Methylosinus trichosporium OB3b: one gene and its partner. Each later gene encodes a partner of the first gene's protein in a complex. Links are inferred from orthologs where the notes say so. Each region holds a gene or a part of one and is shown on either strand. Other genes may lie near its edges.

The links.
Region 2: the proteins of dapF (region 1) and CQW49_RS19845 are in contact, whole or in part, in a solved structure (PDB 5YGU), measured with the Escherichia coli proteins. The link is inferred for Methylosinus trichosporium OB3b from one-to-one orthologs.

Annotation. Positions count from the first base shown.
Region 1 is NZ_CP023737.1:50,258-56,708, forward strand. The notes cover bases 1,556-4,554. They hold dapF (diaminopimelate epimerase), read left to right. Parts: upstream 1,556-2,621; coding sequence 2,622-3,488; downstream 3,489-4,554. Other genes in these bases: CQW49_RS00220 (TerC family protein), read right to left, coding at 1,556-1,655; CQW49_RS00225 (GyrI-like domain-containing protein), read right to left, coding at 1,767-2,483; CQW49_RS00235 (MiaB/RimO family radical SAM methylthiotransferase), read left to right, coding at 3,485-4,554. In the rest of the region: CQW49_RS00215 (alpha/beta hydrolase), read right to left, coding at 122-949; more of CQW49_RS00220, read right to left, coding at 954-1,555; more of CQW49_RS00235, read left to right, coding at 4,555-4,687; CQW49_RS00240 (hypothetical protein), read left to right, coding at 4,720-5,019; CQW49_RS00245 (DUF2200 domain-containing protein), read right to left, coding at 5,328-5,681; cysE (serine O-acetyltransferase), read right to left, coding at 5,698-6,451. UniProt on the Escherichia coli protein: Involved in the succinylase branch of the L-lysine biosynthesis and in the biosynthesis of the pentapeptide incorporated in the peptidoglycan moiety. Catalyzes the stereoinversion of LL-2,6-diaminopimelate (L,L-DAP) to meso-diaminopimelate (meso-DAP).
Region 2 is NZ_CP023737.1:4,185,728-4,191,049, forward strand. Bases 2,333-5,322 are described here. They hold CQW49_RS19845 (RNA pyrophosphohydrolase), read left to right. Parts: upstream 2,333-3,573; coding sequence 3,574-4,071; downstream 4,072-5,322. Other genes in these bases: CQW49_RS19840 (divergent polysaccharide deacetylase family protein), read left to right, coding at 2,369-3,577; aspS (aspartate--tRNA ligase), read right to left, coding at 4,349-5,322. In the rest of the region: CQW49_RS19825 (flagellin N-terminal helical domain-containing protein), read left to right, coding at 1-539; CQW49_RS25180 (hypothetical protein), read right to left, coding at 851-1,369; CQW49_RS19835 (sigma-70 family RNA polymerase sigma factor), read right to left, coding at 1,503-2,165. UniProt on the Escherichia coli protein: Master regulator of 5'-end-dependent mRNA decay.

The DNA of each region.
Region 1 (6,451 bases):
GAAGCGCAAATGCAACGCTTTGGGAATCGCTTCCGTGAACTCCGTAGGCCTGCGGGGAGAGGCGGCGGCGGACGCCGTCATCTTTGTCCGACGTTTGCGCGAGCCAACGGAGCCTGCCGTCTTACCGCTCCACTGTCTGCGTCGCGTCCAGCGTCGCATCGATCCAGGCGAAGAGGCGGGGGTAAATCTCCTCGCGTCCGAGCACGAGATGGCCGGCTCCGGGAGCGAGGATGAAGCTCTTCGGCTCGTTGGCGAGATCGAACAGCCGCCGGCCGAGCGCGATCGGCACGACCGCATCCTTGTCGCCATGGGCGATCAGCAGCGGCACGCGCACCTCGCGGATGGCGAGATCGGAGCGGAACTGGTCCGCCATCAGCCAGCGCACCGGGATCAGCCCATAGCGCGCCTCGGCGACGTCGACGGCCGAGGAGAACGGCGAGTCGAGCACGAGCGCCGCGGATTCATGGGTCGCCGCCAGCGCCGTGGCGACGCCAGAGCCGAGCGATTCGCCGATCAGCACCAGCCGCCGCGCATCGGCGCCGCGGGCGAGCGCCGCGCGATAGGCGGCGTCGGCGTCGCGCATCAGCCCGTCCTGAGTCGGCGCGCCGGTGGAGCCGCCATAGCCGCGATAGGCGACGGCGAGAAAGCCATAGCCGCGCTCGATGAAGCCGCGAAAACGCGGAATGCGGTCGATCAGCGCGCCGGCGTTGCCGTGGAAATAGAGGAGGAACGGCCGCCCCTCGCGCGGCGGGGCGGCCCAGGCGACGAGAGTCTCGCCGTCCTCGGTGGAAAGACGCAGTTCGTCGACGCCGTCGAGCCCGGCTTCGATCGGCGTGACATGGCGCGAATCGGGAAGATATTGCAGGCGGCGCTGAAACAGCGCGAGCGCCGCCGTCGCCGCCAGATAGGCGGCGACGAGCAGGACAGCGGTCGCCTTCAGCGCCAGCATGCGGTCATTGTTCTCCGCCCTGCGCCTTGCTCCGCGCCTCGGCGCGCTCCTCTAGACGCAAGGCGATCCAGCCGGCGGCGAGCACCAGCGCGGCTCCGGCGATCGACGAAGCGAGGTCGAGATGCTCGGGGACGGTCCAGCCGAAGCGCTCCCAGACGGGATCGGTGACGATCAATTCGCCGGCGATCCAGCCGAGCAGGCCGGCGCCGAACCAGACGAGAATGGGAAAGCGCGACAGCGCCTGCATCAGCAGCCCCGCGCCGAACACCACGATCGGCACGGAGACGGCGAGGCCGAAAATGATCAACGGCATGGAGCCGCGCGCCGCGCCGGCGATGGCGATGACATTGTCGAGCGACATCACCGCATCGGCCATGACGATGGCGGCGACGGCGCCCCAGAGATCCTCCTTGGCGGCGACGTTGTGCTCCGTCTCGTCGATGAGCAGCTTGATAGCGACGCCGAGCAGCAGCACGCCGCCGAGCGCCTTCAGCGCCGGCAGGCCCATCATCTGAATGACGACGAAGGCGAATGCGACGCGCAGCAGCACGCCGCCCGCGGCGCCGAGCGCGACGCCCCAGCGCCGCTTGGCCGGTGGCAGCTTATGGCAGGCGAGGGCGATCAGGACGGCGTTGTCGCCGGAAAGCAGGAGGTCGATCCAGATGATCTCGAAGATTTCGAAACCGGCGGTGAACTCGCCATTCATCGGTTTTTATATCCAAGCAGCGCGCGCGGGGCGCGATCGCGCGCGATCATAGACGATCGCCGGCCGCAGGCCAGCAAAAGCGGAACGCCGGCTGGCGGCGTCCGCCGATTCTCACTTCAGGAAGACATAGATGTCGACCTCGAGGCCATCGTCGTCGCTCGTCTGCAGATCGGTGAGATATTCCTCGACGAACAGGTTTTTCGTGTCGAGGCCCTTCTCGTCGAGAAAGGCGGTGATCGCTTCATAGGTCGAATCGATCTCGGCATAGGGGCCGCGATGCTGGAACTTCAGCGCCTTGCCGGCGGGCGAGGCGCCGATCTCGACGCCGCTGTCGAGCTTGGGCTTGCCCTCCGGCGCTTTGGCGAGCGGCAGCATCGCCTCGAAATGGAAGCCATTGTCATCGGTCTCGGTGAAGGCGACGAGCGGGCGGCCGTCCGCCTTCAGTCCCGCTTTCTCGGCCGCGGCCTTCGTTTTGGCCACGGCCTCGCCCAGCGTCTTCAGCCCGTCGGTCCAGGTCCCCTGTCCGCGCAGCCGCGCCACCGGACGCGCCGGAATGTCGATCGCCTGGCCGGCGATCGGATCGACGGGCGATTCGATCGGCGGCTCGACGGTCTCCTGCGCGGCGGGCGCGTCGAGATCGAGCTTGGGCGTCGGCGCCAGCGGGCTCTCGGGCGTGGCGGGAGCTGCGGCGGACGGCGCCTGCGCCACCTGCGCGGGCGCGACGACGGGCGAATCGCCGGCGAATTTTTGCGTTGCGATATAGCCGCCGACCACGACAATGGCGACGAGCGCGGCGAGCCAACCCCAGAGGCCTTTCAGCATCTGCATGAAACTACACTCCTTTTTTGAAAAGCTCTGGCCTGGCCCGAGGCGCAGGCGCGAAAGGCGCCGACGCCGGGGGCGACGGCCTTGGCGCGTCGCGGTCGATTCTTCTATATACTCCTGCAACAGGAAATGAACGTCATCATGACCAGTCCGCTCTCCGACCGGCCGATCCACCGCATGAACGGCGCCGGCAATGAGATTCTGGTGCTCGATCTGCGCGGGGCCAGCCACGAGGTCACGGCGGCCGAGGCGCGCGCCATCGCCCGGGCGTCGGGGCTGCGCTTCGACCAGCTGATGACGCTGCATGAGCCGCGCGCGGCGGGCGCCAACGCCTTCATGCGCATCTACAACAATGACGGCTCACGCTCGGGCGCCTGCGGCAATGGCACGCGCTGCGTCGCTTTCGTCCTCGGTGAGAAGGGGGAGGGCGACGCGCTGCTGCTGGAGACCGACGCCGGGCCGATTCGCAGCTGGCGCCGGGGCGAGACGCTGTTCTCGGTCGATATGGGGGCGCCGAGGCTCGACTGGCGCGCGATTCCGCTGGCCGGCGAAGGCGCCGACACGGCGCGCGTGGCGCTGGCGCCCGCCGTCATCGGCGCGCCGGAGTTCTTCTCGGCGGTGAACATGGGCAATCCGCATGCGGTGTTCTTCGTCGAGGACCCGGCGGCGATCGCTCTCGAAGCGTTGGGCCCGCCCATCGAAACTCATCCGTTGTTTCCCGAGCGCGTGAACGTCTCCTTCGCCAGCGTGCTCGCTCCGGGCGAGATCGCGCTGCGCGTCTGGGAGCGCGGTACCGGCGTCACCAAAGCCTGCGGCTCGGCCGCCTGCGCGACTCTGGTCGCGGCGTCGCGCGCTGGTCTCAGCGGGCGAGAGGCGCGGGTGCGGCTCCCCGGCGGCGATCTCGACATCGATTGGGGCGCCGATGATCATGTGATGATGACCGGCCCGGTCGAGCTCGAATTCGTGACGCGGCTCGATCCACGCATCTTCAGCGAGCAAGAGCGTTGAGCGCGGTCGAGGTCGTCACCTTCGGCTGCCGGCTCAATGTCGTCGATTCGCAGTCGCTGCTGAGCGACGCGCGCGTAAAGGGCGGGGATCTCGTCATCGTCAACACCTGCGCGGTGACGGCCGAGGCGACGCGTCAGGCGCGGCAGGCGATCCGCCGTCTGCATCGCGAGCGGCCGTCGGCCGAGATTGTCGTCGCCGGTTGCGCGGCGCGCATCGATCCGGCGAGCTTTGCGACGATGGCGGGCGTGACGCGCGTGCTCGGCGAGGCGCAGGACGCGCCGCTCGCGCGCAGCGCTTCGGAAGGGCAGACGCGCGCCTTTCTCGCCGTGCAGAACGGCTGCGATCATCGCTGCTCCTTCTGCGTCATTCCGTTCGGACGAGGGCCCTCGCGCTCCGCCGCGCCCGCTGATGTGATCGCCGAGGCGCGGCGGCTCGTCGCCGTGGGGCGGCGCGAGATCGTGCTCACCGGCGTCGATCTCACCAGCTATCGTCATGAGGACGTCACGCTCGGCGCCCTCGCGCGCGAAATTTTGCGCGCGACGCCGCAGCTCGAGCGTCTGCGCCTCTCCTCGATCGACTGTATCGAGACCGACGCCGATCTGCTCGATCTGATGGGCGAGGAGCCGCGGCTCGCGCCGCATCTGCATTTATCGTTGCAGTCGGGCGACGATCTCACCTTGAAGCGAATGAAGCGGCGCCATTCGCGCGCCGACGCCATTCACTTTTGCGCCGAGATGCGCGACGCACGGCCCGACATCGTGCTCGGCGCCGATTTCATCGCCGGCTTTCCGACCGAGACGGAAGACATGTTCGCGCGCACGCTCGATCTCGTCGAGGAATGCGGGCTCACGCATCTGCACGTCTTCCCGTTCTCGCCGCGACCGGGGACGCCGGCGGCGCGCATGCCGCAGGTCGACGGCGCGACGGTGAAGGCGCGCGCGGCGCGGCTGCGCGCCGCGGGCGATGCGGCGCTCACGCGTCATCTCGAGGCGCAGCGCGGCAAGCGGCTGCGCGTCCTGACCGAGCGCGGCGGCCTCGCTCGCGCCGTGGATTTTACGCCGATGCGCACGCCCGGAGCGGAGCCGGGCCTGATGCTCGACATGATCGCGACCGGCCACGACGGCCGGGCGCTGATCGGCGCGCCGGCTCGGGGAGATTTCGCGTTTCGCTATGGATCGAATCCCAGCGATCGAGGTTAGCCTCTCATCGGCGACGACGGTGTGAGGCGATCATGAACACAGCCAATCTTCAGCTCGAGGGACTCTATGCAACGCTCACGGCGCTGTTCGGCGCCTTGCGCGACAAAGGACTGATGCAGCCCGAAGAGATCGACGCTCTGCTCGCCGGCGTCGAGACGCGTCTCGCTTGCGATCCCAACCGCCCGCGCGAGCTGCGCGACGCCAATATCGACGCGATCTGTTTCCCCGCCCGCTTCCTGCGCGTCGCTCTCGCGGGGGGCGCGGTCGGGAAAGACGTCCCGTTTTCGGAGCTCGCGGCGCGCGTCGGCCGCGGCAAGCCCGAGCGCGATTGAAGAGGTCGACATGCGCAGGGCGCGGCGTCGGCTCACGTCATCCGACGCGCGCGAACAGCGAGCCTGAAGGCTCGCTGTTCGAGGGGTGTGAATAGTTCTACTGCGTCATTACAAGCCCATGAACATCGGGGGAGCGTCATTGCGAGGAGCGAAGCGACGAAGCAATCCAGAGCCGCCGCGAAATATCGGAAGATGTCGCCTCACGGCTCTGGATTGCTTCGCTTCGCTCGCAATGACGAGCCCCATTTTCGCTGGGATGCATCAAAAAGATACTGCGTTTGACGCAGTAGAAATAGGATGGCCGGCAATCAATTCGTCCGCAGAATTTTATCCATCGCCTTGCCCCGCGCCAATTCGTCGATCAGCTTGTCCAAATAGCGAATCTCTCGCATGGTCGGCTCCTCGACCTTTTCAACGCGGACGCCGCAGACGACGCCCGTGATCGAAGCGCGCGCGGGATTCATATGCGGCGCCTGCGCGAAAAACGTCTCGAAGTCGGTCCGCTGCTCCAATTGGGCGAGCAGCTCTTGCGCACTATAGCCCGTCAGCCAGGAGATGATCTGATCGACCTCGGCCTTGGTGCGTCCTTTTTTCTCCGCTTTGGCGACATAGAGTGGATAAACGCTCGCAAAGCTCGTCGTATAGATCCGGTGCTTCGCCATAGGCTTCTCGTCGCCGTCAAATCGAATAGCTGAACGAATCATAAGACAGCCGGCTCAGCAGCTGATCCATGTCGCGCGCCGGCTCGGCGCAGCCGGCGGCGCCGATGACGCTCGCCGGCACGCCGGCGACGGTGACATTGCGCGGCACGGGGCGCAGCACCACGGAGCCCGCCGCGATGCGCGAGCAGGCGCCGACCTCGATATTGCCGAGAATCGTCGCGCCGGCGCCGATCATGACGCCATGTCTCACCTTCGGATGACGATCGCCGCTCTCCTTGCCGGTGCCGCCGAGCGTGACGTTCTGCAGGATGGAGACATCGTCCTCCACCACCGCCGTGGCGCCGACGACGAGTCCGGTCGCATGATCGAGAAACACGCCGCGGCCGAAGCGCGCGGCGGGATGAATGTCGGTCTGAAAAGCGTCGGAGGAGCGGCTCTGCAGATAGAGCGCGAAGTCGGTCTGTCCCTTCGTCCACAGACGATGCGCGAGGCGATGCGTCGCGATGGCGTGAAATCCCTTGAAGAAGAGCAGGGGCTCGATGAAGCGCCTGCAGGCCGGATCACGTTCGACGATCGCCTTGACGTCGGCGCGGAAGGCGGCGCCGATCGACGGATCGTCATCGAGCGCACGAGCGAAGGCGTCGACGATGATATCGGCGGGGACGGCGCCATTGCCGAGGCGCGAGGCGACGCGGTGGATAACCGCATCCTCGAAGGACCGGCGATTGAGCACGGATGCGACGACGAGGCTGGCCAGCGCCGCATCGCGG
Region 2 (5,322 bases), 4.1 Mb from region 1 along the record:
CGGCGAATTTCAACGGCCTCAATCTGACCGACGGCTCCGCCAGCTCCTACAGCTTCATCGCTTCCTACTCGGAGTCGCATGGCACGGCGGCGTCGAGCCTCAACACCATCGATCTGGCGGCGAGCGCGCTGATCGGCGGCGGCGGGACGTCTCCGGCGGTCGCGGCCGGCTCGGGCATTCTCGAGGCGGCGCAGGCGACCGGCTCGAGCGCGGCGACCGACTTCACGGCTCTCTCGGAGACGGATGTGGGCTCTGCGACCGCCATCGCCGACACGCTGTCGAACGCCGATAAGGTGATCGCCGACCTCACGACCTATGCGGCGAAGATCGGCGCGACGCAGACGTCCGTCGACGCCCAGGGCGCTTTCATCAAGACGCTGAATGATTCGCTCGGAGAGGGCGTCGGCTCGCTGATCGACGCGGATATGAACGAGGCTTCGACCCGCCTGCAGGCCCTGCAGACGCAGCAGCAGCTCGGCGTGCAGTCGCTTTCGATCGCCAATCAGAACAGCCAGCAGATTCTGCGCCTGTTCCAGTAAGACATTTTCGTTCGCGAGAGCGGGGAGGGCCGCGCCTTCGGGCGCGGCCTTTTTTCGTGGCGTCAATCGTCGAAGGCGTCGCGCGGTCGATCGTCGGCGCGATGATGCGCGGCCAGTCGAATGCGTCATTCGCGCCGAGCGCGAGGTAGACGGTCGCTCCGCGCGGCGCTTGGCGCAAGCTGCAAGAAGTCGCGCGTCTCGTTTGGACTTCTGAACGCGCGCGAAATTATCGGAATATCGTTCGGCGAGCGACGCCGGCCCGTCGCGAGCGCGGGCCGGCGTCGATCATGCGCTCTCCTCTCGCGCGGAACTCACCAGCCGCAGCATCCGGATTGATAGGTCACCATCGGATTCGCATAGTCCACTTTGTAATGGTCGACGCGATAGACCGGGTAGGAGACGGTTCCGGCCGCCGAATAGCCGGTGAAATAAGGGCTCACGGGCGCCGCGGAATAGGACGGCGCGACGGAGCGATACTGAGGCCGGTAGCCATAGCCATAGCCATAGCCATATCCCGAGCCATAGCCATATCCCGAGCCGAGGCCGAAGCCGCGCCCACGGAACGCCGAATGATAGCCGTGATAGCGATAGGGCGAGGCATAGGTGTGATAGGGATAGGGGCGTGGCGCCCTGTAATGAGAATAAGAGGGCGCGAATTGGCGGTGGCGATGTCCATAGCCCGAATAATGCGTGCGCTCGATGGGCTGCGCGAAGGAGGCGACGGCGGAAGCCGCGGCTCCGACCGGTCCGGCGAGCGCTTCGCCGGTCGGCGCCAGCGGAGCGGCGAGGCCGACGGCGGCGGCGATCACGAATTTGGACAGTGCGTTCATCGTTCAACTCCTCGACTTGTGACGTGATCGAGCTCTGCGGCCAGCCTGCGCCGCGCGCGGAGCCTCGGCTCATCCTTGCTAGAACCGGTCGGCCGCGCTTCCGGTTCCGCAAATTCGATGAAAATTTTCGTCGTCATCCGCTCGGCGCATCATGCGCCTCGACGAGGACGCGTGTGAGCTCCCCACGCGCGCGGCTGATGCGGCTGCGCACAGTGCCGACAGGGCATTTGCAGATGAGCGCCGCTTCTTCATAAGTGCAGCCGCCGACGGCGACGAGCGTCAACGCCTCGCGCTGCTCTGCCGGCAGCCGCGCCAGCACGCGATCGACCTGCAGCAGCTCGACGAGATGCTCCTGCGTCGGCGCGTCGACGAGCGTCGCCGCATGGCGGCCGTCGGGATCGGCGGTCTCGCGTCGTCGCTTGTGATAATCGCTGTAGTAGAAATTGCGCAATATGGTGAACAGCCATCCGACGAGATTGGTGCCTTCCTCGAAGAGAGCCAATCGCGAGAGCGCGCGCGCCACCGCTTCCTGCACGAGATCGTCGGCGTGATCGGGATCGCTGCATAATGATAGCGCGAGCGCGCGCAGCTGCGGCATGGCGCGCACCATTTCGGCGCGGAGGCGCGCCGTCGCGGGAGAGGCGCGCTCGTCATTCTCTTCGCGCCATTCACGCACGCGCGGAGCGGGCGCGAAGATGCGCGCCGCGCCTTTGCGTCGGCGCTCGCGAGAGAGCAGGGCGGCCTGCTCGCGTCGGAATGACGCGGGCGTGTGGTCTCGTTCGCGCGAATCCCGCATTGGACAAAGCTTTCGTTCGAAACTGGAACGTCGCCTTTCGGCTCGCAGGGACGCGGCAAGGACGGGGCCGCATCGAGCCGGCCGCGCGGCCGCAGAAACGCCGAGAACGGCGCTCGACGCGCGCTTCGTGAACGCCCAGAATGAGGCGGGCGCCGCCTGATTCGCCGATCGGGGCGCCGCTTCGAGCAGCGGCCGGGGACGAGATGACCGACGAATTGAACCAGCCGCTGGGCGTCGGCGGGGAAGAGCCACGGCGGGCGCCGGGAAGAGGGCGCGGCGCGCTGCTCGCCGTCGCCGGGACGCTCGGCGCCGTTGCGGTCGCGGCGGCGCTCGTCGCGCCGAGGATCGGCGGCGACGGCCAGCCCTTCGCCGTCGCACGCATCGAGACGATCGAGCCGCCGAAGATCGTCGAGGCGCCGCCCGTGGAGCCCGTCGCGCCGGCGCCGCCTCCGACCGAGGCCGAGCGTAATGCGGCGGCCATCGCCGAGATGGAGCGCTTCTCCGGCGTGAAGGTGACGCGTGGGGGCGGCGGCGACGCGCCCGGCGCGCTCGTCATAAAAATAGAGGAGAGCGGGCCCGAGCTCGCTCCGGCGCCCGACAAGCGACTCGTCGAGAAGACGAGCGACGGGCTGCTGCCGCGCATCGGCGCGGATGGCGCCAAGCCGATGGACGTCTATGCGCGCCCCGCCGATCTCTCCGCGCGCCTGCCCGCCGGCGCGCCGCGCATCGCGCTCGTCGTCGGCGGAGTGGGGCTCAATGCGCGCCTGTCCGACAGGGCCATCGACGAGCTGCCCGCCGCGGTGACGTTGGCGCTCGCGCCCTATGGCGCCGCCGTCGAGGCGACAGCCGCTCGCGCCCGCGCCCGCGGCCATGAGATTTTGCTGCATGCGCCGATGGAGCCTTACGATTTCCCGGTCGAGAATCCGGGGCCGCATACGCTGCGCGCCGGCTCCGACGCGCTCGGCGATCTGCATTGGCTGATGAGCCGTTTCACCGGCTATGTCGGCGTCGTCAATTTCCTCGGCGCGCGCTTCACCGCCGAGGCCGGGGCTCTGCGCCCGGTGCTGGCGGACATCGCCGCGCGCGGCCTGCTCTATATCGATGACGGGGCCTCGCCGCGCTCGCTGGCGCCGAGCCTCGCGTCCGGGCTCGGGCTCGCGTCGGCGCGCGCCGACGCCGCGATCGATGCGCGGGCGAAGCCGCAGGAGATCGACGCGCAGCTCACGCAGCTCGAGGCGCTGGCCCGCCGCAACGGCCAGGCGATCGCCGTCGCCGAGGCGCTGCCGGGCGTTATCGCGCGGCTCTCGCATTTCGCCCGCGATCTCGAGCGGCGAGGAATCGCCCTTGTCCCGGTGAGCGCGCTGGCGGGGCGGGTGGATGTGTCGGAGGCGCGCGCGGGACGAGCCAAATGAGCGAATTGCCGTACCGCCCTTGCGTCGGCGTGATGCTGCTGGACCGGCGCGGCCGCGCCTTTGTCGGGCGGCGGCGCGCCAAGCGCTCCGATCCCGTCGCCATCGATCATGAATGGCAAATGCCGCAAGGCGGAATCGACGAGGGCGAGGAGCCTTTCGCCGCGGCGCTGCGCGAATTGCACGAGGAGACCAATGTGACCAGCGTCGCGCTGCTCGGCGAGGCGCGCGACTGGTACAGCTATGATCTGCCGCCCGAGGCGATGAAGCGCTGGACCGGCAAATATCGCGGGCAGACGCAGAGATGGTTCGCGCTGCGCTTTCTCGGCGAGGAGTCGGAGATTGACATCGAGCGACCCGCCGGCGGTGCGCATGAGCCGGAGTTCGACGCCTGGCGCTGGGAGGCGCCGTCGCGCCTGCCGGAGCTGATCGTGCCGTTCAAGCGCGCGGTCTATGAGCGCGTGGTGGAGGATTTCGCCCATCTCGGCGCGGAGTAGGGCGGAGCGGCGTTGTCGCTTCACGATCATGCGCGGATCATGACTGCGATCCTGCGCCTGGGGATAAGTTTTCGCGCCGCGCTCGCGCCTAGGAAGCGACCAATGGCGCCGGCCGCCTCCTCTCCCCGCGTGCGGGGAGAGGTGAGGTGAGGGGCCAGGAGAGCTCGCGGCGCGCTTCACAGTCTCGCCAGCCCGCCGGGCTCCCCACCTCTCCGCGTGCGGAGAGAGGGGGCGGCCGGCGCCGCGGCCTTCGTCGGAAGGGGTGGGGTGTAAGGCTTCAGCCCTTCTCCGGCAGGTTCAGGCGGATGTGCAGCTCGCGCAGCTGCTTCGGCGTCGCCTCGGAGGGCGCCCCCATCAGCAGATCCTCGGCGCGCTGATTCATCGGGAACAGCACCACCTCGCGCAAATTCTCCTCGCCGGCCAGCAGCATCACGATGCGGTCGACGCCCGGCGCGATGCCGCCATGCGGCGGGGCGCCATATTGGAAGGCGCGATACATGCCGCCGAATTTCTCGAGCAGCACCTCCTCGCCATAGCCGGCGATCTCGAAGGCCTTCTTCATGACGTCGGGGCGATGGTTGCGGATCGCGCCGGACGACAATTCGATGCCGTTGCAGACGATGTCATATTGAAAAGCGAGAAGATCGAGCGAGTTCCTCGTCTCCAGCGCCTCGAGCCCGCCTTGCGGCATCGAGAAGGGATTGTGCGAGAAGTCGATCTTCTTGTCGTCCTCGTTCCACTCGTACATCGGGAAGTCGACGATCCAGCAGAACTCGAACACATCGGTCTTGCAGAGGCCGAGCTCCGAGCCGATGCGCAGACGCGCGGCGCCGGCGAGCTTGGCCGCCTTCAGCTCCTCTCCGGCGGAGAAGAACAGAGCGTCCCCGGCCTTCACGCCGCCCTTGGCGGCGAGCGCGGCCAGCGCCTCCGGCGGAATGAATTTGGCGATCGGCCCCTTGCCGACGAGCGCGCCATTCTCCTCGTCGAAGATGATATAGCCGAGGCCCGGCGCGCCTTCCGAGCGGGCCCAATCATTGAGCTTGTCGAAGAAGCTGCGCGGCTGCGCGGCGGCGCCCGGCGCCGGAATGGCGCGCACCACCTTGCCCTTGAACGCCTTGAAGCTCACATCGTCGCGCGCGAATTCCGCGCTCACGTCGGCGATGATCAGCGGATTGCGCAGGTCCGGCTTGTCCGAGCCATATTTGAGCATGGCGTCGCGGAAGGCGATCTTCGGAAAGACCTGCGTCACCG